Regions from separate parts of the Actinoplanes sp. HUAS TT8 genome, predicted to be linked through region 2. Evidence: predicted binding sites of a transcription regulator. Region 2 holds the regulator's gene; the other holds the start of a gene.
The links. Region 2 encodes HspR, which represses chaperone genes until heat shock. Its sites were predicted from a motif close to TTGAGTNNNNNNNACTCAA; they were not measured.
Positions count from the first base shown of each region.

Region 1: lon (endopeptidase La) is a predicted target of HspR. The motif match lies at 10,385-10,403, and genes of this name have one in related genera.

Region 1 covers NZ_CP195646.1:3,918,183-3,932,936, reverse strand. Annotated here, with positions in the region: gene ACSHV8_RS17860 (HAD family hydrolase) at 1-562, shown strand, start outside; gene ACSHV8_RS17855 (MFS transporter) at 608-2,098, shown strand; gene ACSHV8_RS17850 (TetR/AcrR family transcriptional regulator) at 2,137-2,727, shown strand; gene ACSHV8_RS17845 (enolase C-terminal domain-like protein) at 2,771-3,841, shown strand; gene ACSHV8_RS17840 (sensor histidine kinase) at 3,821-4,945, opposite strand; gene ACSHV8_RS17835 (response regulator) at 4,938-5,612, opposite strand; gene ACSHV8_RS17830 (GNAT family N-acetyltransferase) at 5,742-6,287, shown strand; gene ACSHV8_RS17825 (hypothetical protein) at 6,300-6,743, opposite strand; gene ACSHV8_RS17820 (BTAD domain-containing putative transcriptional regulator) at 6,773-8,182, opposite strand; gene ACSHV8_RS17815 (potassium transporter Kup) at 8,288-10,234, opposite strand; gene lon (endopeptidase La) at 10,478-12,730, shown strand; gene fxsT (FxSxx-COOH system tetratricopeptide repeat protein) at 12,960-14,754, shown strand, end outside.
Region 2 covers NZ_CP195646.1:9,146,233-9,160,986, forward strand. Annotated here, with positions in the region: gene ACSHV8_RS40690 (class II aldolase/adducin family protein) at 1-277, opposite strand, end outside; gene ACSHV8_RS40695 (ArsR/SmtB family transcription factor) at 383-760, opposite strand; gene ACSHV8_RS40700 (hypothetical protein) at 1,028-1,210, opposite strand; gene ACSHV8_RS40705 (hypothetical protein) at 2,205-3,845, opposite strand; gene ACSHV8_RS40710 (hypothetical protein) at 4,001-5,530, opposite strand; gene clpB (ATP-dependent chaperone ClpB) at 6,102-8,687, opposite strand; gene ACSHV8_RS40720 (sugar efflux transporter) at 8,843-10,045, shown strand; gene ACSHV8_RS40725 (cation:proton antiporter regulatory subunit) at 10,089-10,586, shown strand; gene ACSHV8_RS40730 (cation:proton antiporter) at 10,592-11,800, shown strand; gene ACSHV8_RS40735 (hypothetical protein) at 12,001-12,447, shown strand; gene ACSHV8_RS40740 (heat shock protein transcriptional repressor HspR) at 12,503-12,946, opposite strand; gene dnaJ (molecular chaperone DnaJ) at 12,967-14,172, opposite strand; gene grpE (nucleotide exchange factor GrpE) at 14,246-14,754, opposite strand, start outside.

The DNA.
Region 1 (14,754 bases), 5.2 Mb from region 2:
GCCGCGGCTCGGTGAGGACCAGGTCGTGGGCCTGCGTGAGTATCTGCGTGACATCTGGCATCACGCCCACGCGATCGACCCGAACAGTGACCGCGACCTGAGTCAGGCCCGCCACCGGGACGTCTTCGCCGCCACGGTCGCGCTCCTCCCGGGGATCGATCCACCGCTGATCGACGCGCTGTACGCGGTGATGCCGTACCAGTGGAACGCGTTCGACGACACCCGGCCGGTCCTGCGGGAGTTGAAGGCGCGCGGCATCAGGATCGTGGTGCTGTCCAACATCGGGATCGACATCCGCCCCTGCCTGGACCGGGCCGGGATCACCGACCTGGTCGACGGTGTGGTGTTGTCCTTCGAGGCCGGCCTGGTCAAGCCCGATCCGGCGATCTTCGCGTACGCGGTGAAGCTGCTCGGCGTACCGGGAAATCAGGTTTTGATGGTCGGGGACAGTGCGCGTGACGACGTCGGCGGTGTGTCCCTGGGCATTCGCACTCTGATTCTTCCGCGTACGGACGGTCCGGTGCACGGCCTGGGCACGGTCCTGCGCTTGGTCACGGCCTGAACGGCCGATAGCGATACTACACCGACTGGTCGGTAAAGTATTCGCATGACGCTGACCGCACCCCCGGCCGCCGCCCGGTCCCCGATCCGCCGCTGGTCCGCCCTCGGCGTGCTCGCCGCCGCGGTCCTGCTGCTCGCGATCGACGGGACGGTCCTGGCCCTGGCCGTGCCGAAGCTGACCGAGAGCCTGTCGCCCACCGCCGAGCAGGTCCTCTGGATCGGCGACGTCTACTCGCTGGCCCTGGCCGGGCTGCTCGCGCTGATGGGCAGCCTGGCCGACCGGCTCGGCCGCAAGCGGGTCCTGCTGACCGGCTCGGTGCTGTTCGGCCTGGTGTCGCTGCTGGCCGCGTTCGCCACCAGCGCCGAGACGCTGATCGTGGCCCGGCTGCTGCTCGGTGTCGCCGGGGCCACGCTGATGCCGTCGACGCTCTCGCTGATCCGCAACCTGTTCCCGGACGCGGCCGAGCGCACCCGCGCGGTGGCGATCTGGTCGACCTCGTTCGGGGCCGGTTCGGCGATCGGGCCGATGGTCGGCGGGCTCCTGCTGGAGCACTTCTGGTGGGGCTCGGTCTTCCTGATCAACGTGCCCGTCATGGTCCTCGTCGTCGGGTCCGGCCTGGTGCTGCTGCCCGAGTCGCGCGACCCGAGCCCGGGCCGGTTCGACTGGTTCTCCGCCGTACTGTCGATGGTCGCCGTTGTCCCGATCGTCTATGCCATCACCCACCTGGCCACCTCCGGCGTCAGCCCGCTGATCGTCGCCTGTGTCGTGCTCGGCCTGGCCGCCGGCACGGTCTTCGTGCGCCGCCAGCGCCGCCTGCCCAATCCGATGCTCGACGTCGACCTGTTCCGCGGCGCCGCCTTCTCCGGGGCTGTCGCGGCCAACGTGATCGCCATCTTCGCGCTGGTCGGGCTGCTGTTCTTCTTCTCGCAGTACGTACAGTTCGTCCGCGGTTTCAGCCCGCTGCAGGCCGGCCTGGCCGAGCTCCCGGCAACGCTCGCCGAGATCGTCGTGATCGGCCTGGTCGGCGTCGCGATCACCCGGCTGGGCCGGGGCCGCGCCATCGCCGTCTCCCTCGCGGTCGCGGCCGCGGGTCTCGCTCTCCTCGCGCCTGCGGCGAGCCAGGGGGCGTACGTCTGGCTGGGGCTCTGCCTGGTGCCGGTGGGACTCGGCGTGGGCCTGGCCATGACCCTGGCCGGCGACGCGATCATCTCGGCGGCCCCGCCGCACAAGGCCGGTTCGGTCTCCGCGGTGACCGAGACGGCCAACGAGCTCGGGGTGGTCCTCGGGATCGCCGTGCTCGGCTCGCTGCTCACGTCCGTCTACCGGTCCGGACTCACCCTGCCGGCGTCGCTGCCGCCGGAGGTGCGGGCCGCGGCGACCGACTCGCTCGGCGCGGCGCTGCGGGTGCTCGACGGGCCGCCGGCCCAGGCCGCCCGGGACGCGTTCCTCGCCGCCATGCAGACGACGTCGCTGGTGGCGGCCGGTTTCACGCTGGTCGCGGCCGCGGTCGCCGCGTGGCTCATCCCGTCCCGATAACCTGTCCTTCTTCGTAGGGCACAGGGGGAGATCGGCACATGGGACGAACCGCCGGGCGGTCACCCGAGGACACCCGGCGTGCGCTGCTCGACGCCGCCGGGGAGGCCATCCGTACGCGTGGGGTCGGCGCCACCCTGGACGAGATCGCCCGGCACGCGGGCGTCTCCAAGGGCGGCCTGATCTACCACTTCGCCAGCAAGGACGAGCTGATCCTGGAGTTGGCCCGGGACCTGCTGGCCGCGTTCCGGTCCGCCGTCGAGAGCCGCCTCGACCCGGCCGACCAGGAGCCGGGCCGGTTCACCCGCGCCTACATCCGGGCCCTGTTCGCCCCGGCCGTGGACGAGGTCGCGGTCCGCAAGGAGATCGCGCTGATCGCCCAGCTGTCCACCATCCCGGCCGTGGCCGACCTGGTCGAGGCCGACACCGAGCAGCTCAACGCCGACCTCGACGCCGACGGGCTGCCGGTCGACGTGATGACCCTGGTCACGGCCGCGGCCGACGGGGTGAGCTGCGCCCCGCTGTGGGGGAGTGCCCCGCGCGGCCCGGAGTTCCGCCGGCTCGAACAGCGGCTGCTCCAGCTCACCCGCAGCCCCGATCTCTGGCAGCAAATGCCTTGGGACGACGAGTGACCGAACCGGCCATTGAGGATCGGGGGTCGTTACCGTGGTGGGAATGACGGGGCTCACGATCCAATCGGTCAGTACTCGGGCGGTGAACCTCGCGCTGGACCGGCCGGTCGAGACCGCGAGCGGGATCATGGCCACCACGCCGCTGGTGCTCATCGACGTCCGTACGCGGGAAGGGGTCGTCGGGCGCTCGTATGTGCGCTGCTACACGCCGCTCGCGCTCGGACCCCTGGCGAGTCTGATCGGCAACGTCGGCGAGGCCCTGCAGGGGAGCACCGCGGCGCCGCTCGTGGTCCACGACAAGGTGCGGCGGATGTTCCGCCTGGCCGGGCCGCAGGGGCTGGCCGGAATGGCGGCGGCCGGGATCGACATGGCGTTGTGGGACGCGCGGGCCGTCGCGGCCGGGCTGCCCCTGGTGACGTTGCTGGGCGGCGAGCCGGGGCTGGTCGACGCGTACGCGTCGCTGCGCGTGATGGACGACCGGGCCGCCGCCGCGGAGGCGGAGGAGCTGCTCGCGCTCGGGTTCACGGCGTTCAAGGTCAAGGTCGGAGGCGGGTCGCTGGAGCGCGACCTGCGGGTGATCCGGGCGCTGCGCGCGGTGATCGGCCCGGACGCGCGGCTGATGGTCGACTACAACCAGAGCCTCACGGTCGCCGAGGCGATCGAGCGGGCGCGGGCGCTCGACCGCGAGGGCCTGTACTGGATCGAGGAGCCGACCGTGGCCGAGGACTTCGCCGGGCACGCGCGCATCGCCGAGGCGGCGGTCACCCCGATCCAGCTCGGGGAGAACTGGTGGGGGCCGCGTGACCTGGCGTCCAGCCTCGCGGCCGGCGCGTCCGACCACGTCATGCTCGACGTCATGAAGATCGGCGGCGTGACCGGCTGGCTGCGGGCGGCGGCCCTGGCCGAGGCGGCCAGCCGGCCCGTCTCCAGCCACACGTTTCCCGAGTTCAGCGCGCATCTGCTCGCGGTGACACCCGGTGCCGCGTATCTGGAATATCTGGATCACGCGCGGCCGGTTCTGGCCGAACCGGTCCGGATCGAGGGTGGCCGGGTCGTCGTCCCGGACCGGCCGGGCAGCGGCCTGGCGTGGGATCTAACCGGCCTCGACCGGTAGGACGGCGACCACCGCGTACGTGCCGTCCCCGCTCAGACCGCAGGTCAGCGTGCCGCCGGCCGCCTCCGCGCGTTCGCGCATGCCGATCAGGCCGTGCCCGGTCCCGGCGCCGCGATGGCCGGGGCGGGCCGGGTTGACGACGCTGATCCGCAGCACCGCGCCGGTGTAGTCGAGGACCACATCGGCCTCGCGGGTGACACCGTGCTTGCCGGCGTTGGTCAGCGCCTCCTGCACGATCCGGTAGGCGGCGAGATCGGCCGAACCGGGCAGCGGCCGCGACATCCCGGTCCGGGTGAGCCGGACGTCGTGCCCGGCGGTGCGGAAACCGTCGATCAGCTGCTCGACGCCGGCGAAGGTCGGCGCCGGGGCCAGACTGTCCGGCGGATCGTCGTCCTGCCGCAGCAGACCGACCGTGGCCCGCAGCTCGTCCAGGGCGGTGCGGCTGGTGTCGCGGATCCCGGCCAGGGCCTCCCGGGCCCGGTCCGGGTACGACCCCATCAGGTGGTGGGCGACCCCGGCCTGCGCGTTGACCAGGGTGATGTGGTGGGCCACGACGTCGTGCAGGTCACGAGCGATGCGGATGCGTTCCTCGCGGACCTGCCGCCGGGCCTCCTGCTCACCCTGCCGGCGCAGCTGGCTCAGCAGCGCCCGGCGGTCGCGGGTGGCGACCCCGGCCGCGACCGCGATCAGCGCGTAGTTGGCCGGCACCAGGTTGGCCAGGTCGAGCAGCCCGCCGGCCTGCCACGGAATCCAGGTGGCGGACAGCGCGACCGCCGCCAGCGCACCGGTCGTCCACACGGTGCGCCGGTCACGCAGCGTCGCCAGGGTGTAGAGCGCGACCACGGCGGCGACGTCGACCAGCACGAGATGCCCGTTGGTGAACGGCAGCGCGACACCGGCCAGCACCGCCACGATCGTCACCGCCAGTGGCTGCCGCAGCCGGAACAACAGCGCCAGGGCACCGATCAAGATCACGATCAACTGCAGACCGCTCGGCGTACGGGCGAGCACCCCGTTCCGGTAGGCGACCGTCGCCATCATGATCATGATGACGAGCAGCGGCGGTGCCCAGATCCGCCACGCCCACCGGCCGCGGTCAGTCAAGGCGCCCGGCCCGGACCAGCCCGGTCTCGTAGGCGAACACCACCAGCTGCGCCCGATCACGAGCACCGGTCTTCATCATCGCGCGGTTCACGTGCGTCTTCGCCGTGGCCGTGCTGATGGTGAGCCGGTCGGCGATCTCGGTGTTGGACAGGCCGGCACCGACCAGGGCGGTGATCTCCCGCTCCCGGGCGGTCAACTCACCCGGCACCGCGGCGACGGTGGTGGCCGCCGGATCCGGCTGGGACAGGAATCGCTCGATCAGCGTCGTCGTCGCGCGCGGCGACAACAGCGACTCGCCGGCGGCCACCGTCCGGACCGCCTGCAGCAGGTCGGCCGGGTCGACACCCTTGCCCAGGAACCCGCTCGCGCCCGCCCGCAACGCGGCGACGACCAGGTCGTCGGTGTCGAACGTGGTGAGGATCAAAATCCGTACACCGGAAAGGTCTTCGTCCTGAGAAATGCGACGAGTGGCCTCGATGCCGTCCATGTCCGGCATCCGGATGTCCATGAGAACCAGGTCGGCGCGGGTGTCACGGACCAGGGCGACCGCCTGCGCGCCGGTGGCGGCCTCGCCGACCACCTCGAGATCGGGCTCGGCGTCGAGCAGCAGGCGGAACGTGGCCCGCAGCAGAGCCTGGTCGTCGGCGAGGAGCACACGAATCGTCACGTGATCATTCTCCGTCGTCGGCGGGCCGGGTGACCTGACAAGCATCGCCCGGCGGGCGTTTCCGGTCGTCAACCCGCTGCGGTGATCTCGGGTACCGCAGGTGCGGTATCCACCGTTTACGGTGTCCCGGTGAATCCTGCCCTGCCGCTGCGCACCGACCGTCTGGTGCTGCGGAATTTCGTCACGCCGGACGAGGAGGCGGTCCACGCCTTCGCCGGCGATCCCGTCGTCACCCGGTTCACCGAATGGGGGCCGAACAGCCGCGACGACACACGCCGGTTCGTGCGCGACTACGCGGCGCAGGCCACCGCACCCCGGCGGGCGGCGTACAACCTGGCCGCGGTGGCCGACGGCGAACTGGTCGGATCGGTGGCCCTCTGGGTCGAGGACGCCGGGCACCGCCGCGGCGGCCTCGGGTTCGTGTTCCACCCGGCGGTGTGGGGCCGCGGCTACGCCACCGAGGCGGCGCGGGAACTGGTCCGCTTCGGGTTCGGCGAACTAGGCCTGCACCGGATCGCCGCGACCTGCCACCCCGACAACCTCGGGTCGGCGCGCGTGCTCACCCGGGCCGGCCTGCGCGAAGAAGGCCGCATGCGGGACCACCTGCTGGTCCGGGGTGCCTGGCGCGACTCGCTCCTGTTCGCCGCCCTCGCCCCGGCGACCTCAGCGGTCTGAGCGGCGCATTTCTCACGGCCGGCGGCGGTTGCGGAGTGTGCGGAAGACCAGGCCGCAGGCGTCGAGGCAGTGGGCCAGGACCACATCGGCGGCGAGCAGTTCGGCCGTGGTGAACACGAAGGCCTCCCGGTCGACCCGCTCGACCGTGACGGTGAACGCGGCGGCGGCCAAGGTCTCCTCGAGGAGGTCGCTGCCGTCCGGGGCGGACAGGTCGAACCAGATCAGGGCCTCGTCACCGAAGGACAGTCCCCACTCGATGCCGTCCTTCGTGCCGACACTCACCGAATGCGACAGGTACTCCAGCTCCGGGGCCCGCGGCAGGCGCGCGAGGGCGCCGGCCACGACAGGCCGCCCGGCCAGCGCCTCAGCCTCGTAGAAATGCCAGCCCTGACCGCTCCGCCGCGGCGTGACACCGTCCACCGCGTAGGCCGGGCGCGACCGTCGAAACCAGCTCATCGACTCACTATCGGGGATTCGACCGCAGACTATCGACCGGGCCCGGCGCGGAGGTGGGCGGCGTGCAGGGCGAGGGCCGACGGCAAGCGCCCGTGGCGCTCGACGATCTCGTCCAGCGGCTGCTGCGGCAGCCCGCTCAGGTGGCGTCTGAGCAGCTCACGGGCGTCGTGCAACCCGGGCCGGCCGACGTGCAGCAGGTGGGCGCCGTCGCGGGCGGCCAGCTCGACCAGGGGGTGGCGGCTGGTGATCAGGACCAGGCTCGCCGGGGAGGCGGGCAGCAGCGGCCGCACCTGGTCGGCGTCGCGGGCGTCGTCGAGCAGGATCAGCACGCGCCCGGTCGCGGTCAGGCTGCGGAACAATCCGACCTGCGCGCCGTCGGTGTCGGGGATCTCGTGACCGGGGACGCCCAGCCCGTGCAGCAGGGAACGCAGCGGTTCGGCGCCGCGCAGGTCCAGGTGGAGCTGGCCGTCGCCGAAACCGCCGGCCACGGTGCGGGCGAAGTGGACGGCCAGGGCCGACTTGCCGACACCGGCCGGCCCGTGAAGCGCGATCACCCGCGGCCCGGGCTCGTCGGACAGTCGGCCCAGGGTGGCCAGTTCGTCCTGGCGCCCGGTGAAGAACCGCAGGCCGGCCGGCAGCTGCGCCGGTCGTGGCCCGCCGGCGGCCGGTCGCCGGACATTCTGGCCGAGGACCTGCCGGAACGCCTCCTGCAGGTCGGGGCCCGGGTCGATGCCCAGGTCGTCGGCGAGCCGGCCGCGGATCGCGCGGTAGACGCCGAGCGCCTCGGCCTGGTGACCGGCCGCGGCCAGGGCGGTCATCACGCTCGCGTGGATCAGCTCGTTGAGCGGGTCCATCTCGGCCGCCCGCCGCAGCGGTGCCAGCAGGCGGCCCGGCCGGCCGAGGCGGCCCGCGACGTCGGCGGCGGCCAGCACCGCGTCGAGGAACTCGCCGTCCAGGCCGGCGAACGTGGTCCGGGCCGCGGGCGTACCGGCCAGACCGTCGCCGGCGTGACCGCGGCCGAGCCGTAGCGCCTCGGTGTAGTGGTCGAGGGCGGCGTCCAGTTCGCCGCGACCCGCGCGGGCCTTGGCCTGCGCGACCAGTTGCCGGAAACGCAGCAGGTCGAGGCCGCCGGGGGCGGCCGTGAAACGGTAGCCGTTGCCCTGTCGCGCGATGAACGCGCCGGTCGCCCGGGGCGGCAGTCCGGGTTCGAGCAGGCGGCGCAGGGCACCGACATACTTGTGGATGATGTTGACGGCGCTCGGGGGTGCGTGGGCGCCCCAGAGCAGGTCGGTCAGCTCGGCGACGCTGACCGGGTTGCCCTCGTGGGCCAGCAGCAGCGCCAGCAGGCACTGTTGCTGATGTGGGCCGGCGTCGACCTCGGCGTTGTCCCGCCAGACCCGGAGGGGCCCGAGGATCCGCAGGTGAACCGGAACATCCATGCCCCCGAACCTAGGGTCCGGGCACCTGCCTCAGATTACGTCGGATGACGTAACCACACCGGCAGGCGGCTCGTACCGGGACGGGCCGCCTGCCGGTCGGGACGGTCAGACCTCGATGTGCGAGCCCATGATGACCGTACGGTCGCGGGGCAGCCCGAAATACTCGGCCGCGTCCGCGGTGATGTACGAGGTGGCGATGAACAGCCGCTTGCGCCACGGCGCCATCGAATGGGTGGCTCCGACCCGCAGCTCGATCTTCGACAGGAAGTACGAGGCCCGGTCCAGCTCCAGTTGTCCCTCGGTGGTCGCGGGCAGCAGCTGCCGCAGCGCGGCCGGCACGTCGGGCGTCTCCATGTAGCCGAAGCGGGCGATCACGTAGATGATCCCGTCGTCCTCGTAGCCGAGATCGTCCACCGTGATCCGCTCCTCGGCCGCGACCCGGGGCACCGGCTCGGTGGTCAGCGACATGATCACGACGTTCTCGTGGCGGACGTGGTTGTGTTCCACGTTGGCCCGCAAGGCCAGGGGAGCGGTCTGCGTGCCCCGGTTCAGGAAGATCGCCGTACCGGGCACCCGCTGGATCGTCGAGGTGTCGTGGTGCAGTTCGTCGACGAACTCGCGCAGCGACCCCTCCCGCCGGTCGCGCTCCTCGGTGACGATCTTGCGGCCGCGCTGCCACGTCGTCATCAGCGTGAACGCGGTCAGCGCGATTAGCAGCGGCAGCCACGCGCCGTGGGCCAGCTTGGTCAGGTTGGCCGCCACGAACAGCAGGTCGACCGCGAGCAGGATCGCCGCGCCCCCGGACAGCACCCACAGCGGCGTCTTCCACCGGCCGTGCGCGACGTAGAAGAACACCAGCGTCGTGATCGTGATCGTGCCGGTCACGGCCATGCCGAACGCGTAGGCCAGCGCGGCCGAGCTGCGGAAGGCGAAGACCAGGGTCAACACCGAGAACATCAGGAGCCAGTTGATCCACGGTACGTAGATCTGCCCGGCCGACGACTCGGAGGTGTGCACGATCCGCAGCCGCGGCAGGTAGCCCAGCTGCGCGGCCTGCGACGCCACCGAGTACGCCCCGGTGATCACCGCCTGCGACGCGATGACCGTCGCCGCGGTCGCCAGCAGCACCATCGGAATCCGGGCCCAACCGGGCACGAGCAGGAAGAACGGGCTGCTGATGTGGGCCGGGTCGTCCAGGATCAGCGCACCCTGCCCGAGGTAGCTGAGCGTGCTCGCCGGCAGCACCAGCCCGAGCCAGCCACGGACGATCGAGCGCCGCCCGAAGTGCCCCATGTCGGCGTAGATGGCCTCGGCCCCGGTGACCGCCAGCACGATCGCGGCCAGCGCGAAGAACGCGATGCCGAAATGCCCGGTCAAAAAACTTATCGCGTACGTCGGGGAGAGCGCCTTGAGAATCGCCGGGTTGCCCACGATGCCGGTCACGCCGGCCGCGCCGATGGACACGAACCAGAGGATCATCACCGGCCCGAAGACCCGGCCGACCGCCGCCGTGCCCCGGCGCTGCACCAGGAACAGCGCCACGATGATGACCGCCGTGATCGGCACCACGAACTCGCCCAGGGACGGCTCGACCACCTTGATGCCCTCGACCGCGGACAGCACCGAGATGGCCGGGGTGATCATGCTGTCGCCGAAGAACAGCGACGCCCCGAAGATGCCCACACCGGCCAGGGCCATGGCCCGACGGCGTCCACGCTTGGCGCTCCAGCGCCGCAGCAACGCGATGAGCGCCATGATGCCGCCCTCACCGTCGTTGTCGACGCGCATGGCCAGCAGCACGTACGTGACCGTCACGATGATCATCACGGACCAGAAGATCAGCGACACCACGCCGAACACGTTGTCCGTGCTCACCGGCACCGGGTGCGGATCCTCCGGGTTGAACACGGTCTGCAGGGTGTAGATGGGACTGGTCCCGATGTCACCGAAGACCACGCCCAGCGCGCCGACGATCACGGCGAGGCGCACGGAGTCCCGTACGCCGGAATGGCCTGGATTTTTGGGTTCGGACTCGCTCTGGCTCTCGGCCACGGCGGTCCCCTTTCACGCGCGCGGCATCAACGCGCGTGACCATACCGCCGAACCCGCGACCCGCAGTGGATCACTGCCGCGTTTCGTGGTCCGCGCCACCGGCGTTGTTCGCTGGCAGTGAACGCCGGAAGAAGCCGGGCCGGTTCACGGTTGAGCCGACCGTACTCAACTCCTCGGAGGTTCCCGGTGACCAGCAAACGACTTCCCGTGTTGTTCCTCGACGACATCGTCCTGCTCCCCGGCATGGTCGTGCCGGTCGAGCTCGACGAGAAGGCCCAGGCGGCCGTCGACGCCGCCCGGACCGCGGCCGGCTCCGAGCTCCTGATCGCACCGCGGCTGGAGGACCGCTACGCCTCGTACGGCGTGGTCGCCACCGTCGTGCAGGTCGGCAAGTTCCGGGGCGGCTCGCCCGCCGCCGTCCTCCGGACCGGCGTGCGCGCCCGCATCGGCAGCGGCGTGACCGGCCCCGGCGCGGCCCTGTGGGTCGAAGCCGACCCGGTGACGCCCGAAACCCCCGGCGACCAGGCCGTCGAGCTGGCCGCCGAATACAAGAAGCTGGTCGTCTCGGTCCTGCAGCGCCGCGAGGCCTGGCAGGTGCTCGACTCGGTCAGCGCCATCGACGACCCCGGTGACCTGGCCGACACCGCCGGCTGGGCGCCTTACCTGTCCAACGACCGCAAGCGCGAGCTGCTGGAGACGCCCGACGTCGAGGCCCGGCTGCGGCTGCTCATCGACTGGACCAAGGACTTCCTCGCGGAGTCCGAGGTCAACGACAAGATCGAGACCGATGTACGGGAGTCGGTCGAGAAGCGCAACCGCGAATACCTGCTCCGCGAGCAGCTCAAGGCCATCCGTAAGGAGCTCGGCGAGGGCGAGGCCGACGGCACCGACGACTACCGCGCCAAGGTCGAGGGTGCTCAGCTGCCCGACGCCGTCCGCGAGGCCGCGCTGCGCGAGGTCGACAAGCTGGAACGGGCCGGCGACCAGAACCCGGAGGCGGGCTGGATCCGCACCTGGCTCGACACCGTCCTCGACCTGCCCTGGTCGGTCCGCACCACCGACAACACCGACCTGGAAGCGGCCCGGGCCGTCCTCGACACCGACCACCACGGCTTGGACGAGGTCAAGGAACGCATCGTCGAATACCTGGGCGTCCGCGCCCGGCGCGAGTCGCGCGGCCTGGAAACCGTCGGCGGACGCGGCTCCGGCGCGGTGATCCTGCTGGCCGGCCCGCCCGGAGTCGGCAAGACCTCGCTCGGCGAATCCGTCGCCCGCACCCTGGGCCGCAAGTTCGTCCGCGTCGCCCTCGGCGGCGTGCGCGACGAGGCCGAGATCCGCGGCCACCGCCGTACCTATGTCGGTGCCCTGCCCGGACGCATCGTCCGCGCCATCCGCGAATCCGGTTCGATGAACCCGGTCGTCCTGCTCGACGAGGTCGACAAGGTCGGCAGCGACTACCGCGGCGACCCGGCCGCGGCCCTGCTGGAGGTCCTGGACCCGGCGCAGAACCACACGTTCCGCGACCACTACCTGGACCTGGACCTCGACCTGTCCGACGTCCTGTTCATCGCCACCGCGAACACCCTGGAGACGATCCCGCAGGCGCTGTTCGACCGCATGGAACTCATCGCCATCGACGGCTACACCGAGAACGACAAGGTCGCCATCGCCCGCGACTTCCTGGTGCCCCGCCAGCTGGAGCGCGCCGCCCTCTCCGAGGGCGAGGTGACGGTCACCGAGGAGGCTCTGCGGGAGATCGCCGCCAATTACACCCGAGAGGCGGGCGTACGGTCGTTCGAGCGCCTGCTGGCCAAGGCGTTCCGCAAGGCCGCCCTGGGCACCCTCCCGGCCACCGTCGACGCCGCCGACCTGAAAGACCTGATCGGACGCCCCCGCTTCACCCCGGAATCGGCCGAACGCACGGCCGTCCCCGGCGTCGCCACCGGCCTGGCGGTGACCGGCATGGGCGGTGACGTCCTCTACATCGAGGCGTCCCTGCTCCCCGGCGACAAGGGCGGCCTGTCGGTGACCGGCCAGCTCGGCGACGTGATGAAGGAGTCCGCGCAGATCGCCCTCTCCTACGTCCGCGCCCACGCCGGTGAGCTGGGAATCTCCCCGGAACAGCTCGACCACCCCATCCACCTGCACGTCCCCGCCGGCGCCGTCCCCAAGGACGGCCCGTCGGCCGGCGTCACCATGACCACGGCCCTGGTGTCGCTGCTGCTCGGCCGCAACGTCCGGGCCGAGGTCGGCATGACCGGCGAGGTCTCCCTGACCGGTCGCGTCCTCCCGATCGGCGGCGTGAAGCAGAAGCTGCTCGCCGCCCAGCGGGCAGGTCTCACGGAGGTCTACATCCCCCACCGCAACGAGCCCGACCTGGACGACGTCCCGGCCGACGTCCTGTCCGCCCTCACCGTCCACGTCGTCTCCGACGTCCGCGACATCCTGAACACCGCGCTGGAGCAGGTCGCCGTCGGCGCCCCCGCTGCCGCCTGACCCCATCACCCACGAACCCCCGGCCAACTGCCCATGAAGCAGTTGGCCGGGGGTTCGTGCTGTGAACAACCTTCTGACCTGCCGTACGGCCGGCCCTTCCGGCCACAGCGGACAGACCTCCTCGGGGCGTTGGCGACACGTGGTAGCCGTGGCCGTTCAAGGGATACCGACCGATGACAGAGGGTTGTAGCTTGACCACGTACTGTGCATCCGGAACGAGGAGGTCCGAGTGCTGGACGCCACTGGTCCTCGTCGTCTCCACGCCTATGTTGTTCTGGGCGCTGCACCGATCGTCGTAGCGGCCGGCAGTTGGCTGACGAACGTCCTCACCTCCGGTTGGAATCCCTGGCTGTTCGCAGCTCTGGCCGCGGTCGTCGGGATGTCCTCGTTCCTCACCGTGGCGGCTGAGCGGCATTACCGGCCGCCGGAAACGGTCACGACCGCGAGCCCGGCGCCTCAGGCGCTCTCGCGCCCGTCGGCCTGGCTCGACGTCCCGCCGCGGAGCCGCCACTTCACCGGCCGGGACGAGTTGCTCGCCACCCTCGGTCGGGTCGGCGCGGAGGAGACCCGTGGCCTGACCGCGATCGTCCCGCATGCGCTCTACGGTCTCGGCGGTGTGGGCAAGACTCATCTCGCCATCGAGTACGCCCACCGGAACCGCGACAGGTACGACCTGGTGGCGTGGATCCCGGCCGAGCAGCCCGCGTTGATGCGATCCGCCTTTCTCCGTATCGCCGCCGCCATGGGCCTGCCGGAGTCCGACGATCTGGAGCAGACCGTCGAGCTGGTTCGCGGCGGGCTGCAACGAGGTACTCCGTTCCGCAGCTGGCTGATCGTCTTCGACAACGCCGAGGAGCCGGTCACTCTGCGGCCGTACCTTCCCGAGCCGGCGCCACCGCACTCGGCGGGCCGGGTGCTGATCACCTCGCGAGACCGCACCTGGTCCAGTCTGGCCGACACCATCGAGGTCGAGGTGCTGCACCGCCACGAGAGTGTGGCCCTGCTCCGGAAGCGAAACCCGAACGTCAGCGACACGGACGCGACGACCCTCGCCGAACGACTCGGCGACCTGCCGTTGGCTCTGGAGCAGGCGTCGGCGTGGATCGACGCATCGGGCATGCGGATCAGCGATTACCTGCGCCTGCTTTCCGAGCACACCCAGGAGCTGCTGGGCGCCAACCGCCCGGCCGACTATCCCACCTCGGTGGCCGCGACCTGGGGCGTGGCCCTGGACCGGCTGTCCACGACCGACCCGGTCGCCGTCGAGTTGCTGGAGTTGAGTGCGTTTCTGGGGCCCGAGCCGATCGACCGTCGGTTGCTCGGGTTCGGCGGCGAGGTCGAGGCGCTGACCATGCTGAAGGCGGTTCTGGTCGACCCGATGCGGCTCGACCGGGCGATGGCCCACATCGGGAAACTGTCGCTCGTCAAGTTCGACTCGGCACGCGGCACCATCCAGCTCCATCGGCTCGTCCGGGCGGTCATCCGCGCTCGGCTCAGCCCTGAGCAACGGGAGCGGCTCGGGACGGCAGCGCAGATGTTGCTCGCTGCGGCGGATGCGTCGGTGCCGGACACCACCGGTGCGGAGAGCTGGTGGATCCACGCGATGATCACGCCGCACCTGCGGTACACCGGCTGCCTGGCCAGCGCCGACGGCCGGATCCAGGAACTCGTCCTGCGGCACCTGAACTACCTGTACGCCCGGCGCGACACGGAGAGCTGCCAGCAGCTGGCCGAGAAGGCCTCGGCCGCCTGGACGAAACGACTGGGTCCCGGACACGCCAATACCCTGCACGCGTCGGTGTTGCTGGCCACTGCTGCCCGCGAGCTGGGGCGTACCGACTTCTCGAAGAGGCTGCTGGAGGAGGTCCTCGGCCGGGCCCGGCGCACGCTGGGCGAATCCCACCCGGTCACACTCCGGGCAGCCAACAGCTACGGCGCCGACCTGCGCCTGATCGGCGACTACCGGCGGGCCCATCAGCTGGACCTGGTCAACCTTGACCAACACCAGGCGGTGTACGGCCCGG
Region 2 (14,754 bases):
GGGCGCGGTAAAGCGCGAGATGCAAAGCGAGCTCGCTGGTCGGCTCGATCCGCGGCGGCGGCAGAGCACCGATCGTCGCGATCTCACCGTCCGTGATGCGAACCGGCGCGAAGGTCGCCCGGCTGAGCCGGTCGAGCCAGGCGCCGCTCGCGGTCACCCAAATGGCTTCCTCATCAGGGATGCGGGCGGACAGGTTGCCACCCGACCCGCAGACGAGACCGGCCTGGACCACGTCGTAACCCACGTGCGCGAGCTGATCACGCAGGTCACCGGGCACGTAGTTCACCCGTTCCTCCTCGAATCGCCAGGGGTGGCCAGGGAAGAGGTCCTCGGCCTGGCGTCACGCCCCCATGTTTCAGTGACGCCAGGCAGTCCCCACGGATCAGCGAGCCTTCTTGGTCGCCCGCTTACGGGGCGGCGTCAGCAGGTCCGCAATGGTCGCGATCGCGGTCGGCACGAGCCGGTAGTACGCCCACACCCCCCGCTTCTCGCGCTCCAGCAGACCCGCCTCGGTCAGGATCCGCAGGTGGTGACTCACAGTCGGCTGTGAGAGCCCCAAGGGAGCGGTCAGGTCGCAGACGCAGGCCTCACCGTCCGTCGCGGACTGAATAAGGCTCAGCAGCCGCAGCCGTGCCGGGTCGGCGAGCGCCTTGAGCACTCCCGCCAGGCGCTCGGCGTCGGCGCGTTCAATAGGCTCGCCGGCAAGCGGCGAGATCTGAGGCATCGTCATTTCCGCCAACGCAGTTCCCACGATCTCCATCCTTCCACCAACTGCATCGATTCTCCTGCATGTGAGCAGGAACGAACCGGCTAACTTTCAGGCCGTAAGGCCGACATCGATCGCCGTGTCGGTCAACCGCCGACGCGGGCCGGATACCCGTACCGCGCCACTCATCCGATCAACCTTTCCCGCCACACCGACTTCGGTCTCTGCCTCCTGCAACGCCTCAGCCGCCACTTGGTCGCTACCCATCCGTGTCGAGCTCTCGATCCCCTTCTCGGGAGTGAGCCAACCCACATTGTCAATTCATCGATTGTTTCGGTTCACCGACCCAGAACGATGACTCAACACGGAACGCGTCGACACCATCACGCCACGCTGCGCGATCAACAGGTCGCTACGCGCCTCACGACCCGATGAAAGCACGACGCCACGCTGTGCGACGGGCAATTCAGTGATGAATTTACCCAGGTCGTGCCGTGCCTTCATGACATCGAGCGTACTGGCTTGAAGGAAACCGGAATCTTTCGCCCCGCCGGGGCGGAACGGAACTATTGACCCAGGTCTCTTCTTGCCTCTGTAAAGAAGGTTTACCGATCGGACAAGGGGTCTCAACCTTTCCGGCGACCATAGATGCAGCTCAAAGCAGCTAACACCGCCACGGTACCCATCCACCCCTCAAGATGACCTGGTAGCCGCGCTGTGAGAGTGCTGTGAACCCCACCAATCACGTTTGTCCGTCCAGGCAAAAACACCCACCGGATGGCCGATCTAGTGGTATCCGGACAGCCGATCGGGTGACGGTGAAGGAAACCGTCTGTACCCGTTCGAGTGACCCACAGTCGTCGATGCGGAACCGGATCTAGGCGTCCTTCCGCATGGTCACTCGAAGCACAACCGACAGTATTCGTCATCGGATCCAGGCGCGGGCTGGTTCGCCGTCGGATCATCCAGACGTGGAACGCCTCCGATGTGTCCTTGCACACCCTGCGTAGCCAAGCTCACGTTTAGGGAGGGTGTAAAACCCTCCGTCACACCGGCTGACGATCGATGCGGGCTGTTGGGGTGTTCTCAGGGATCTCCAAGACGTAGCTCCCTGGTTCCCGGGGTGGGCGGTCGGTAACCCGACTGAGGTACACCGGGGAGCGTCACTCTTGTGGCAACACCGCTGTCGATCGGCGTCATCCCCGTCGTGCGCCATCCCGGGAGCGGCTGCAGCCGAACTGCTCAGGGGCGGGCGGCCGAGGGGCTGGCCGCTGTCCCCGGGGCCGCGCGAGGCTTCCTGTCGGCCCCGGGCCGCGCAAGGCATTCCCGTCGGCCCCCGCTCGGCCCAGCGCCGGCTCGACGTTCTCACCGCGCAGCGTTGGCCCGGCGGGCGCGGCAAAAGGCAAACGTCAGATGCCCGGAGCCCGACGAGACGGGGCGCCGGGCATCGACGTTTCCGACGGGCCCTGGGCGCAGATCGCGGCAGGCCCGGATCTATTCAGACGGGTCGGTCGTCCTCGGTTGGGCGAGGCGGCACGACACTTTCACCCGAAGGGCTGGTGGCTCCGCTGGGCGAAGCTTCCACGGGGCCATCGGATGAGCCTTCGGTGGTGGGGCGGCTCGGCGCATCAGCGGACGCATCGGACGCCGGTGACGTGGCCGGCGCCTCAGGAACAGCCGGAGTAGCCGGGAAGCCGCCGACCGGCGGGTAGCCGCCGGAGGCCGCAGCCGGCTGGTCGCCGCTAGACGCTGGGAGCGGCGGGTAGCCACCGGAGGCCACGGACGGCTGGTAGCCGTCGGGCGCTGCGGGCGGCTGGTAGCCGTCGGGCGCTGCGGGCGGCTGGTAGCCGTCGGGCGCTGCGGGCGGCTGGTAGCCGGACAAGTCTGCGGGTGCAGGCGGCAGAGGCGCGGGCGAAGCGGGCGCGGAGGAGGCTGCAACAGGAGGCATGCCGACCGGCGCTTCTGCGGGTCGCATGTAAGCGGCGTGGTCTACCGACGGCGGTACCGGCGGGATGAAGCCGGAAGGGCCGGGCGGGGCGTAAGGGGAGTTCTGCACCGGCGGCACGTATCCAGAGTGAGGTGCCGGTGACCCGCTCGTCTGGCCAGGGGCAGCGGGTGCACCGTAGGGAGCGCCTGAGGAACTCTGGGGCAGAACAGGCGAAACCGGGGCACCGTAGCCAGGCGGGATCGGAGCGCCCGGGCCGGGCGGGACCGGGGCACTGAGGCCGGGCGGGACCGGAGCGCCCGGGCCGGGCGGGACCGGGGCACTGAGGCCGGGCGGGACCGGAGCGCCCGGGCCGGGCGGGACCGGGGCACTGAGGCCGGGCGGGACCGGAGCGCCGTAGCCAGCCGGCGGGGCGTAGCCCGATGACGGGTCATGGCCGGGAGACGCGGGTGGCGGGCCGTAAGGGCCTGCGGGTGAGCCAGGACCGAACGAGCCGTAAGGGCCTGATGCGCCGAACGGGGTGGGCTGCGGGCCATAGCTCGGGCCGTAGCTCGGATTGGGCTGCGGACCGAAGCTTGCATTGGGCTGCGGGCCGAAGTTCGGGTTGGGCTGTGGGCCGAAGTGGGGACTGGGTTGCTTGGGTGCATACCCGAAGAAGGTGCGCGGGGCGGCCAGGAGCATGGCGCCGACGGCGAGGTAGGCGAGGACCTGGAGGGCGGCGACCACGACGTTGAGGCCGATCCACCCCGCCGGATACGCCGAGCCGAGCACGTCGCTGATCGAACCCGGGACCGGATCGCCCGAGCGCTGCGCCAGCACCGTGACGAACGATGCGAGGCCGCCGACCGCGCCCAGCACGCAGAGGATCAGGGAGACGACTCGCGCCACCCGGCTGCCGCGGCGCAGGCCCAGGCCGAGGACCACGGCGAGCGCGAAGAACAGGATCGACAGGACGGCGGCGAGCGCGGCGTCCAGCCAGACGACGGTGACGAAGTTGTCCGCCGTGTCACCGGTGGCCGCATCGCGGAACCGGCTGACCGTGCCGACGGCGACGACCACCGAGGCGATCGCGTAGACGAGGCCGGCCCCGCCCATCAGCCAGAGCAGGAACGACGCGGTCGTCACGGCGGGCGGCCGCGCGTTGGCAGGCGGCGGCGGTGACGCGGCGACGGGTGGCGCGGCTGCGTAGGACATCGAAGGCTCCCCGGTGTTCGGCTGGCAGGAAACCTATCGCGTATTCGCGACCGGACGCGGGCGGACCGGAACGCCTGTGGATAAGCGAACCGGCCCGCCTGTGGACAAGCGGACCGGTTCGAAAAAGCTCGGGCAGGATGGGCGGGCGCCGACGATCAGGCCGAGTCGCGCGGCGGACGGGGATCGTCGGCCGGCGGAGCCGAGTGGGGCGCGGCCGGCGGCCGGTCATCCTGCCCGGTCGAGGAAGTGCCCGGAGCTGGGCTCGGAGGAGCCGAACTCGGAGCGGGGCCCGGAGGAGTAGAGGTCGGAGGAACGGGGATCGGAGGAGCCGAACTCGGATCGGAGAAGGAGGGAGGCTGCGCGCTGGAGGCCGGAGGCGGCAGCAGCCACGGGTCGCTCGGCGGCCCGAATTCGCTCGGCGGCCCGAAGCCGGCCGGAGCCTGCGGGTCAGGCGAGGTCGCGCCGAACGGCTGAGCACCAGGCTGCACCGAACCTGGGGGCGGCCCGGTCAGCGGTCCGAGAGGCGGTAGTACGGACGCGGAGGGAGGTGCGGACGACGGCGGAGCCGACGAGGGCGGCACTGCCGGCTGCTGCCAGGGGTCGGCGGCGTAGCCAGGCGGGCCGAAAGGCGGCGGGTAGGCACCCGGCTGACCCGGATACTGCCCAGCCTGACCCGGGTAGGGGTTCGAATAGGGCCCCGGCTGACCCGGATACGACCCCGGCTGGCCTGAATAAGGCGCGCCCTGAGCCGGAGGCGGCGCCGGCTGCCCGGGATACGAGGGAAGGCCCGGAGCAGGCTGCCCGGGCTGCCCGAACCCCGGCTGTCCAGGCTGCTGTCCAAATCCGGGCTGCCCAGCCGGCGGCGGCCCAGGCTGCCCAAACGCGCCCGGACCACCCGGACCAGGCTGCCCAAACGCAGGCTGACCGGGCTGACCGGGCTGACCGGGCTGACCGAACGTGGGCTGACCAGGCTGACCAAACGCGCCCGGACCGGGCTGCGCAAACCCGGGCTGCCCCTGCGAATACCCCCCGGCATAAGGCTGTCCATACCCACCCACCTGCTGCGGATACGGATTCCACCCCGCCACCGGCTTCCGGAAGTACCGGTTGGACGGCGGCACCGCCAGCAGAATCACCACCGCGATCAAAGCCACGAACGCAAACAGCGTGAACCACAACCCGACCGAGTAGAACGATCCCGGCACCACACCTTCAAGCCGCGCATCCAGCTCGGCCTGGGTAGGGAGTCCGCTGGTCCCACTGCTGCTCCCGGCGGCCACCTCCGCGAATCGTTCCACGAACACCGAGGCGGTCTGCGGCACGATCACCGCGCAGCACATCAGCACGCCGGAGAGGATCCAGGTGATCACCCGGGCCGGCTGCCGGCCGTTGAGGTTGAAGAAGCCGAGCAGTCCGATCCCGGCGGCGGCGAGCAGGTACAGCACGATCAGCATCACGGCGAGTCCGGTGATGACGCCGCCGATGCTGGCGAGTTCGGTGTCGCTGTAGACGTCTGTGTAGACCTGCCCGGCTTTGTTGAGTGCGGAGAAGGCAAGAATCGCGTACCCCACCTGGACGAGGGCGACCGCGAAGAGCAGTGCCGCCGCGATGGTCACGGTGACCGGGCGTCCCGGTGGGGGCGGCGCTGCCGGATACGGCGACGGGGGATATGTGGGAACGGTCACAAGTGCCCTCCTCTAGATCCATTCACGGTATCGGTCCCGGACCAGGACTCGCGACCGGCACGCACGCTGGGCCACGCTGTGGCAACATCGGGCGACGATGACGCAAATGCCCGCAAAGGGTCGCTCGTTCGAGGGGCGACATCGCTGGACGCCACCACCTAGACTTCCATCTCGTGGCGTCCGGCAGGCTCCAGAGACCTCCAGTGACGCCCCCTGCCCGCACGAGTCGCCCGCCCCGCTCACAGATTGCCGGGGCCGAGGCAGACCGATTCCGGGCACTTTTCCGATTGCGCCGGCCGCGTGACCACACCGCGGCCGCCCCAGACCTGACAAGGACCGGTGAGTCCCATGCCCCACGCCGACACCCTGACCGTCGTTCACCATGACGACACCCGGACCCGTTTCAAAGATGTCCGATATCAGCTGCACCGGGACGGGATCAGGATCTGGTCCGCGGATGGCGAGCACGCCATCACGGACGTTCTGATGACCCACGCGTACCGGCATCGCGAAGTCGCTTCATAACGGAGAAGGCCCCGGGAAACCGGGGCCTTCTTTCATCAGGAATCCGTCAGCCGGCCTGGACCGACAGCCCGTCACAGGTCGAGTTGATCGAGACGACGACCTTGTCGCCGTCCTGGATCTCCCCGGCGAGCAGCGCCTTGGCCAGCATGTCGCCGATGGTCGCCTGGATCAGCCGGCGCAGCGGCCGGGCGCCGTAGACCGGGTCGTATCCGTGCTCGCCCAGCCATTCCACCGCCTGGTCGGTGACGAAGAGGGTGAGTCGCCGCTCGGCGAGCCGGGACCGCAGCCGGGCCAGCTGGATGTCGACGATCCGGGTCAGGTCGTCCTTGGTCAGCGCGTGGAACACCACGATGTCGTCCAGCCGGTTCAGGAATTCGGGCTTGAAGTGGGCCCGGACCGCGGCCAGCACCTCGTCGCGCCGCTCGTCCTCGGTCATCGTGAAGTTGGCGTCGGCCGAGCCCAGGTTCGAGGTCAGCACCAGGATGGCGTTGCGGAAGTCGACCGTGCGGCCCTGCCCGTCGGTGAGTCGACCGTCGTCGAGCACCTGGAGCAGCACGTCGAAGACGTCCGGGTGGGCTTTCTCGACCTCGTCGAGCAGGACCACGCTGTAGGGCCGGCGGCGCACCGACTCGGTGAGCTGGCCGCCCTCCTCATACCCGACGTATCCGGGCGGGGCGCCGACCAGGCGGGCGACGGAGTGCTTCTCCCCGTACTCGCTCATGTCGATGCGGACCATCGCGCGTTCGTCGTCGAAGAGGAAGCCGGCCAGGGCCTTGGCCAGCTCGGTCTTGCCGACGCCGGTCGGGCCGAGGAACAGGAAGCTGCCGGTGGGGCGGTCCGGGTCGGCGATGCCGGCCCGGGCGCGGCGGACCGCGCCGGCCACCGCGGCCACCGCCTCCTGCTGGCCGATGACCTTGGCCTGCAGGGATTCCTCCATGCGGAGCAGTTTGGCGGTCTCGCCCTCCATCATCCGGCCGGCCGGGATGCCGGTCCACGAGGAGATCACCTCGGCGATGTCGTCGGCGCCGACCTCCTCCTTGACCATGGGCGGCTCGGCGTCCTCCTCCTCGGAGGCGGCGGCCGCCTCCATCTCCTTCTCCAGGCCGGGGATGACCTCGTAGAGCAGGCGGGACGCCTGGAGCAGATCGCCGTCGCGCTGGGCCCGTTCCTGGGCCGCTTTCGCCTCGTCGAGCTGCTTCTTCAGCTCACCGACCCGGTTCAGGCCTCCGCGCTCGCGCTCCCATCGGGCGTTGAGGGCGGTCAGCTCCTCCTCGCGGTCGGCCAGGTCGCGCTCCAGCCGCTCCAGCCGGGCCACCGAGGCCGGGTCCTTCTCCTTCTCCAGCGCGAGTTTCTCCACCCGCATCCGGTCGACCTGGCGCTGCAGCTGGTCGAGCTCGACCGGCCGGGAGTCGATCTCCATGCGCAGCCGGGAGGCGGCCTCGTCGATCAGGTCGATCGCCTTGTCCGGCAGGAAGCGGTCGCTGATGTAGCGGTCGGAGAGGCTGGCCGCGGCGACGAGCGCGGCGTCGGTGATCTGCACGCGGTGGTGCGCCTCGTAGCGACCCTTGAGCCCGCGGAGGATGCCGATGGTGTCCTCGACGGTCGGCTCGCCGACCACGACCGGCTGGAAGCGCCGCTCCAGGGCCGGATCCTTCTCGATGTGCTCGCGGTACTCGTCCAGGGTGGTAGCACCGACCATCCGCAGCTCACCGCGGGCCAGCATCGGCTTGAGCATGTTGCCGGCGTCCATCGAGCCCTCGCCCTTGCCGGCGCCGACGACCGTGTGGAGCTCGTCGAGGAACGTCACGACCTGCCCGTTCGAGCTGCGGATCTCCTCCAGCACGCTCTTCAGGCGCTCCTCGAACTGGCCCCGGTACTGCGCGCCGGCGACCATCGCGCCGAGGTCGAGGGAGACCAGCTTCTTGTCGCGCAGCGATTCCGGCACGTCACCGGCGACGATCCGCTGAGCGAGTCCTTCGACGATCGCGGTCTTGCCGACACCGGGTTCACCGATCAAGACCGGATTATTTTTGGTACGCCGTGAGAGCACCTGCACCACGCGCCGAATCTCCGCGTCGCGGCCGATCACGGGGTCGATCTTGCCTTCGCGGGCCAGCGCGGTCAGGTCGACGCTGTACTTCTCCAGCGCCTTGTACGTCTGCTCGGGGTCCGCGTTCGTCACCTTGCGGTCGCCCCCGCGCACCTGCGGGAATGCCCCGACCAGGGCTTCCTCGGTGGCTCCGGCGCTCTTGAGGGTCTGCCCGACCGCGCCGCCGCCGCGGGCCAGGCCGGCCAGCAGGTGCTCGGTCGAGATGTACTCGTCGCCGAGGGGCTGGGCGATCAGCTCGGCCTCGCCGATCGCGTTCACGAACTCGCGGGAGAGACTGGGCTCGGCGGTGCTGGCGCCGCGGGCGCTGGGCAGCTGCTCGACGGCGCGGGCGGCGGCCCGGCGTACGTCCGCGGGATTGGCACCGACAGCGCGCAGCAGCGCGGGCGCGGTCGACCCGGCGGTGTCGAGAAGGGCGAGCAGCATGTGCCACGGCTCGACCGTGGCGTGCCCGCTCTGTGCGGCGTTGGCCACGGCGCCCTTGATCACGTCGCGGCTTTTGGTGGTCAAACGTTCGGCGTTCATGAGCTCCCCTGATCGGCGTCCCACCGGGTGTAACCCAACAGACTTGAGCGTATTCCACTCAACTTTAATCCGCCCAGCAAAGTCGGCGCGAAAAGAGGGGTGACGGTCGCCACCACGAGAGCGCTCTCCAAGCAAAGCGCCGTAACGTGGAGGGAGTGACGCGCCTCCTGTCGCGGCGGCTGCTCCCGCTCGGCTTCATCTTTCTCGCCTCCGGGATCGCGACCGCGGTGGTCGGCCCGTTCCTGGGGCTGTTCCTCAGCACCGCGGTGCACGCCAGTCCCGTACAGGTCTCCGCGTTCCTGATCGTCGCCTCTCTCTCCGGCGTCGCGATGTCCCAGGTGCTCGCCCGCATCTCGGACCGCCGCCCGATGCGCCGCACGCTGCTCATCGCCGCCGCTCTGGCCGGTTGCGCGGGCACCGGGCTCACCTCGGTGGTCCGCAACTACTGGATTCTGCTGGCCCTGACCGTGACCGCGACGGCGATCGCCGGTTCGCTCTACCCACAATCTTTCGCGTACGCGCGGCAGGTGCTGACCAGCGACGATCCGGGCCGGGCGGCGATGGGGATCAGCGCCCTGCGCACCGTGTTCTCGATCGCCTGGGTCGGCGGCCCGCCGCTGGCCGCGATCCTTCTCGACAAGACCGATTTCCGGTACGTCTACGGCACCGCCGCCGTGCTTTACCTGATCGCGGCCCTGATCACCACGCGCTGGCTGCCCGAGTTGGAGGCACCCGCGCCCACGTCACCGGGCCACCGCGACGACTTCCGCCCGCCACGCGCGGTCTACCCGATCATCGGCGGCTTCGTGCTGATCACCACCACGATGGTCCTCGGCGTGCAGGCCATGTCGTTGTACGTCACCAAGAACCTGCACGGCACGGTCGGCGACTCCGGCCTGGTCCTGGGGTTGTGCGCGGCGCTCGAGATCCCGTTGATGCTCGGCTTCGGCGCGTTGAGCACGCGCGTGCCGCTGCGCCGGTTGATCCTGTTCGGCGCGGTGGCCGGGGTGGCGTATCAAGCGCTGGCCGCGATGTCGCACTCGGTGTGGATGCTGGCCGGCGCGCAGGTGCTGAACGCGGTGTTCATCGCCACCAACTCGGGGCTGGGCATCTCGTACGTGCAGGATCTGATGCCCTCGCATCCGGGTCGGGCGACCACGATGTTCACCAACACGTTCCCGCTCGGGCAGATCCTGGCGGCGCCGCTCTTCGGCTTGGCGCAACAGTTCGACTACCGCCTCGCGTACGTCATGAATCTCGGCCTTGCCGTTCTTGGTCTTCTCCTGCTGCTGGTGGCCAGGCCGCCGGCCCGGGCGGCGACCGAGCCGATCCCGGAGATCAAGACGGGGAACGTCTGACGGTTGCGACGAAAGTCACTGTCCGCGGGCTAACGTGGTGATCGTGCGCGTACGGGTGGAACAGACTCCGCTGCCGGGAATCGGCGTCCGACACGATCTGGTGACGTCCTCAGGGCGGACCGTCGGTGTGGTCTCGCACCGCAACGGCCGTCGTGACCTGGTGCTCTACGACGTCGACGACCCGGATGCCTGTCTGGCCTCGATCCCGCTGACCGACGACGAGGCGGAGGCGCTGGCCGACGTGCTCGGCGCGTCGCTGATGCTGGGTCAGCTGGCCGGGCTGCGTCAGCAGGCGGCCGGGCTGCTCACCGAGCAGATCGCGCTGCCGGCCGGTTCGCCGTTCGTCGGCCGCCATCTCGGCGACACCCGCGCCCGCACCCGCACCAGCGCGTCGATCGTGGCCGTGCTGCGCGACCGCGAGGTGATCCCCTCCCCCGGGCCGTCCTTCCAGTTCGAGGCGAACGATGTGGTAGTCGCCGTCGGCACGCGCGAGGGCCTGGACGGTGTCACCGCCATCCTGGCCGGCGACACCGCCGGCTGACGCACGTGCACCACACCACCGTCCTGTTGATCGAGATCGGTGCGCTCCTGTTCGGCCTCGGCATGCTCGGCCGGGCCGGGCGCCGGTTCGGTCTCTCGCCGATTCCGCTCTACCTGCTGGCCGGGCTGGCGTTCGGGCAGGGTGGCCTGATCCCGCTCTCGGCCAGCGAGGAGTTCATCGGGATCGGCGCACAGATCGGGGTGATCCTGCTCCTGGTCATGCTCGGGTTGGAGTACTCGGCCGACGAACTGGTCGGCAACCTGCGCTCGGCCGCGCCCGCCGGTGTCTTCGACATGCTGCTGAACGCCGTGCCCGGCGCCCTGTTCGCGCTGCTGCTGGGCTGGGACGTGAAGGCCGCGCTGGTGCTGGCCGGGATCACCTGGGTCTCGTCGTCCGGGGTGATCGCCAAGGTGCTGGGTGACCTGGGCCGGCTCGGTAACCGGGAGACCCCGGTGATTCTGTCGGTGCTGGTCATCGAGGACCTGGCGATGGCCTTCTACCTGCCGATCGCCACCGCCGTGCTGGCCGGGGTGGGACTGATCGGGGGTCTGAGCACGCTCGGCGTCGCGGTCGTCACGGTGATCGCCGTGCTGGTGGTGGCGATCCGGTACAGCGGCCCGATCAGCCGGTTCATGTCGGTCAAGGACCCAGAGGCGCTGCTGCTCAGCGTCCTCGGGCTGACCCTGTTCGTGGCCGGGGTGGCCGCCGAGCTGAAGGTCTCCGAGGCGGTCGGCGCGTTCCTGGTCGGGATCGCGCTCTCCGGGCCGGTCGCGCACCACGCCACCGAGATGCTCTCGCCGCTGCGGGACCTGTTCGCGGCCGTGTTCTTCGTCTTCTTCGGGCTCTCCACCGACCCCGCGGACATGCCGCCGGTGCTGCTCCCGGCGCTGGGCCTGGCCGTGCTGACCATGCTGACCAAGATCGCAACCGGGTACCTGGCCGCGCGGCGGGCCGGCATCGCCCTGCCGGGACGGTTACGAGCCGGGCTCGCGCTCACCCCACGCGGCGAGTTCTCGGTGGTCATCGCCGGGCTCGCGGTCGGGTCCGGGGTGGAGCCGCGACTCGCGCCGCTGGCCACCGCGTACGTCTTGATCACCGTCATCTCCGGGCCCATGCTCGCCCGTCTCGCGGACTACACGTGGTTCAAGAATCTGGTCCGCCGCCGCATGGCAGCACAACGCTCCACAGCAAAACCGCTGCCCAGCGCCGAGTGATCTACCTTACTTTCACGGCAACTTTGAACCGAGCCAAAAGTTACTGTCCAGTATCTGAATGTGAACTCTTGACACTTCCGTTCACTCGTTGATCGCGCTACCGTTGCGCCGCGACGACTCTCTGTATTGGGACGTTCGACACGTGCGACGGATGGTGTGATTCCCGTCGCGGTACGAACGGGTGAATTTAGGCGGCGGCGTTGACTGTGCGAGAGGCGACTTTCTTCGGGTTCGGTAACCCGGTCGATCCCCGGCCGGCCGAGCTGGAGGCATGGGCGTACCACCCCGAGGCGGTGCCACTGAGCGCGATGCCGAAGGACTGGGATCTCCTGATCTCCGGCGACGTGCTCGGCCCAACCCTGTTCGAACTGGCCATGGACCGGCAGTGCCCGGCCCGCCGGTTCGCGCAGCACTGTATGTACATCTACGCGGCCGACGGCGTTCGACAGAACGCTTCCAGCCAGCGCAAACGGCGGCTCAAGAAGTTCATGGAGCGTGCCGAGCAGGTCGGCGACGAGCCGATGCAGATCTGGGCGCACAACTGCCGGGTCCTGATGACCCGGCCCGAGTTGTTCGACCACCACGACTGGATGGAGGGCGGCCTGGTGCGCAACCCGCGCCGGCTCGGCCTCTTCAACCGACGGTAATCAGTCGGTCACTACAAGCAGTAACGGGGGTTCTCCGGCTTCGGAGAACCCCCGTTCACTTGTCCGGGGAGCGGCGCGGGCGCCACACCACGAGAGCGGTCGAGTGCGTCTCCTGACGAACAAGATCACCCCTGCTCGCGTACGGATTCATCGACTCCAGCTGAGCGACCCGCGCGTAGGCGGCCTCGACCTGATCCTCCAGCTCGGCGATCCGGTGCTGCAGGTCGCCGACGAGTTGCTCCAGCCCGATGATCCGTTTGATGCCGGCCAGGTTGACGCCCTCCTCCTGGCTGAGCTTCTGCACCTCGCGGAGCAGGGCGACGTCCCGCTCGCTGTATCGACGGCCACCACCACCGGCACGGCCCGGCTGCACCAGGCCGAGCCGGTCGTACTGCCGGAGCGTCTGCGGGTGCATCCCGGCGAGCCGGGCGGCCACCGAGATGATCAGGACCTTCGCGTCGGAGGCCTGTTCCACCGAGATGCTGATCTCTTCATACATGTGCCACCTCCGGAAAGTCCCTAGCCGGTCTTGCGCAGCCGCGCCTCGAGCCGTTCCCGCCCGGCCGGCGGGGTGAGTTTGGCAAAGCTCTCCAGCGCGTCGCGGGCCTCGCCGCTGACGCCGGACGGGATCTGCACCTCGACGGTGACGATCAGGTCGCCCGACTGCCCCTCCTTACGGGCCACGCCCTTGCCCCGGGCGCGCAGCTTGCGGCCGCTCGGCGTTCCCGCCGGGACCCGCAGCGTGACCGGGTTGTCCAGGGTGGGCACCCGCAGGTCGGTACCGAGGACGGCCTCGGCCACGGTGATCGGGACGGTGAGCGTGAGGTCGTCCCCGCTGCGCCCGAACAGGTCGTCGGGACGCACCTTGACCTGCACGTACAGGTCACCGGCGGGACCACCCCGATCGCCCGGCTCGCCGCGGCCGGACAGCCGGATCCGCTGACCGTCGGCGACGCCGGCCGGGAACCGGACATTGATCGTCCGGCTCTTGGTGACGCCACCGCTGCCCCGGCACTCCGGGCACTTCTCGTCCACGATGCTGCCCGAACCCTGGCAGTCCCGGCACGGCTCGGAGAAGCTGAACGAACCCTGGTTGCTGGAGATCAGGCCGGTGCCCTGGCACTTCGGACACGAGCGTGGCGTGGTGCCGGGCTTGGCCCCGCTGCCGTGACAGGTGTCGCAGGCCCCCGGGGTGCGCAGGGTCAGCGGGAGCGTGGTGCCCCGCACGGCCTGCGCGAAGTCCAGCGTCACCTCGGTCTCCACGTCCCGGCCGCGCTGCGGGCCGCGCCGCCCGGCCGGACCACCGGGGGCGTTGCCGCCACCGGAGAAGATCGAGCTGAAGATGTCGGAGAAGCCGGTGCCACCGAACCGGCGATCGGCGCCACCACCGCCCGCGCCCGCCCCGCTGAACCCGCCGAACAGGTCGGACGGGTCGAACTGGGCACCACCGGCACCGGGCCGGCCCGCACCGCGGCGGAACGCGCCGGAGCCGAACAGGGAGCGCATCTCGTCGTACTCTTTGCGCTTCTTGTCGTCGGCGAGCACGTCGTACGCCTCGGAGGCGGCCTTGAACTTCTCTTCCGCCTCCTTGTTGTCCGGGTTGCGGTCGGGGTGCAGGTCGCGGGCGAGCTTCCGGTACGCCTTCTTGATCTCGTCGGTTGAGGCGGACTTGCCCACGCCGAGAACGGCGTAGAAGTCCTTCTCGAGCCAGTCCTTCGAGCTCACTCGGCCTCCCTCCTCAACTTACGGGTGAGGTCCCGCCCGCCGGCGAACCGGCGGGCGGGACCGAAACGGAAACTCACTCCGGATCGGCGACGGCGACCATCGCCGGGCGGAGCAGCCGCTCGCCCAGCGTGTAGCCACGGCGCATCACCTCGACGCAGGTCGCCTCCGTGACGTCGGCCGACGTCTGGTGCGCGACCGCCTCATGACGGTTGGGGTCGAACGGGTCGCCCTTCTCCCCGAACGCGACCAGGCCGAGCTTGCCGGTCACCGCGGTGAGCTGTTCCGCCACCGAGGCGAACGGCCCGACCAGGTCACCGTGCTCGCGAGCCCGGTCGATGTCGTCGAGCACCGGCAGCAGCGCGGTGAGCACCGCACCGGTCGTCTGCTCGGCGGCCGCGCCCCGGTCACGGTCGACCCGCTTGCGGTAGTTGGCGTACTCCGCCGTCACCCGCTGCAGGTCATGGGTCCGCTCGTCGAGCTCGCCACGCAGTGCTGACAACTCAGCGCCGAGAGCGGGCTTGGCCTCCTCGACCACCGGAGCAGGTTCCTCCTCGTCAGGTGCGCGGTGTGCGCCGCGCTTCT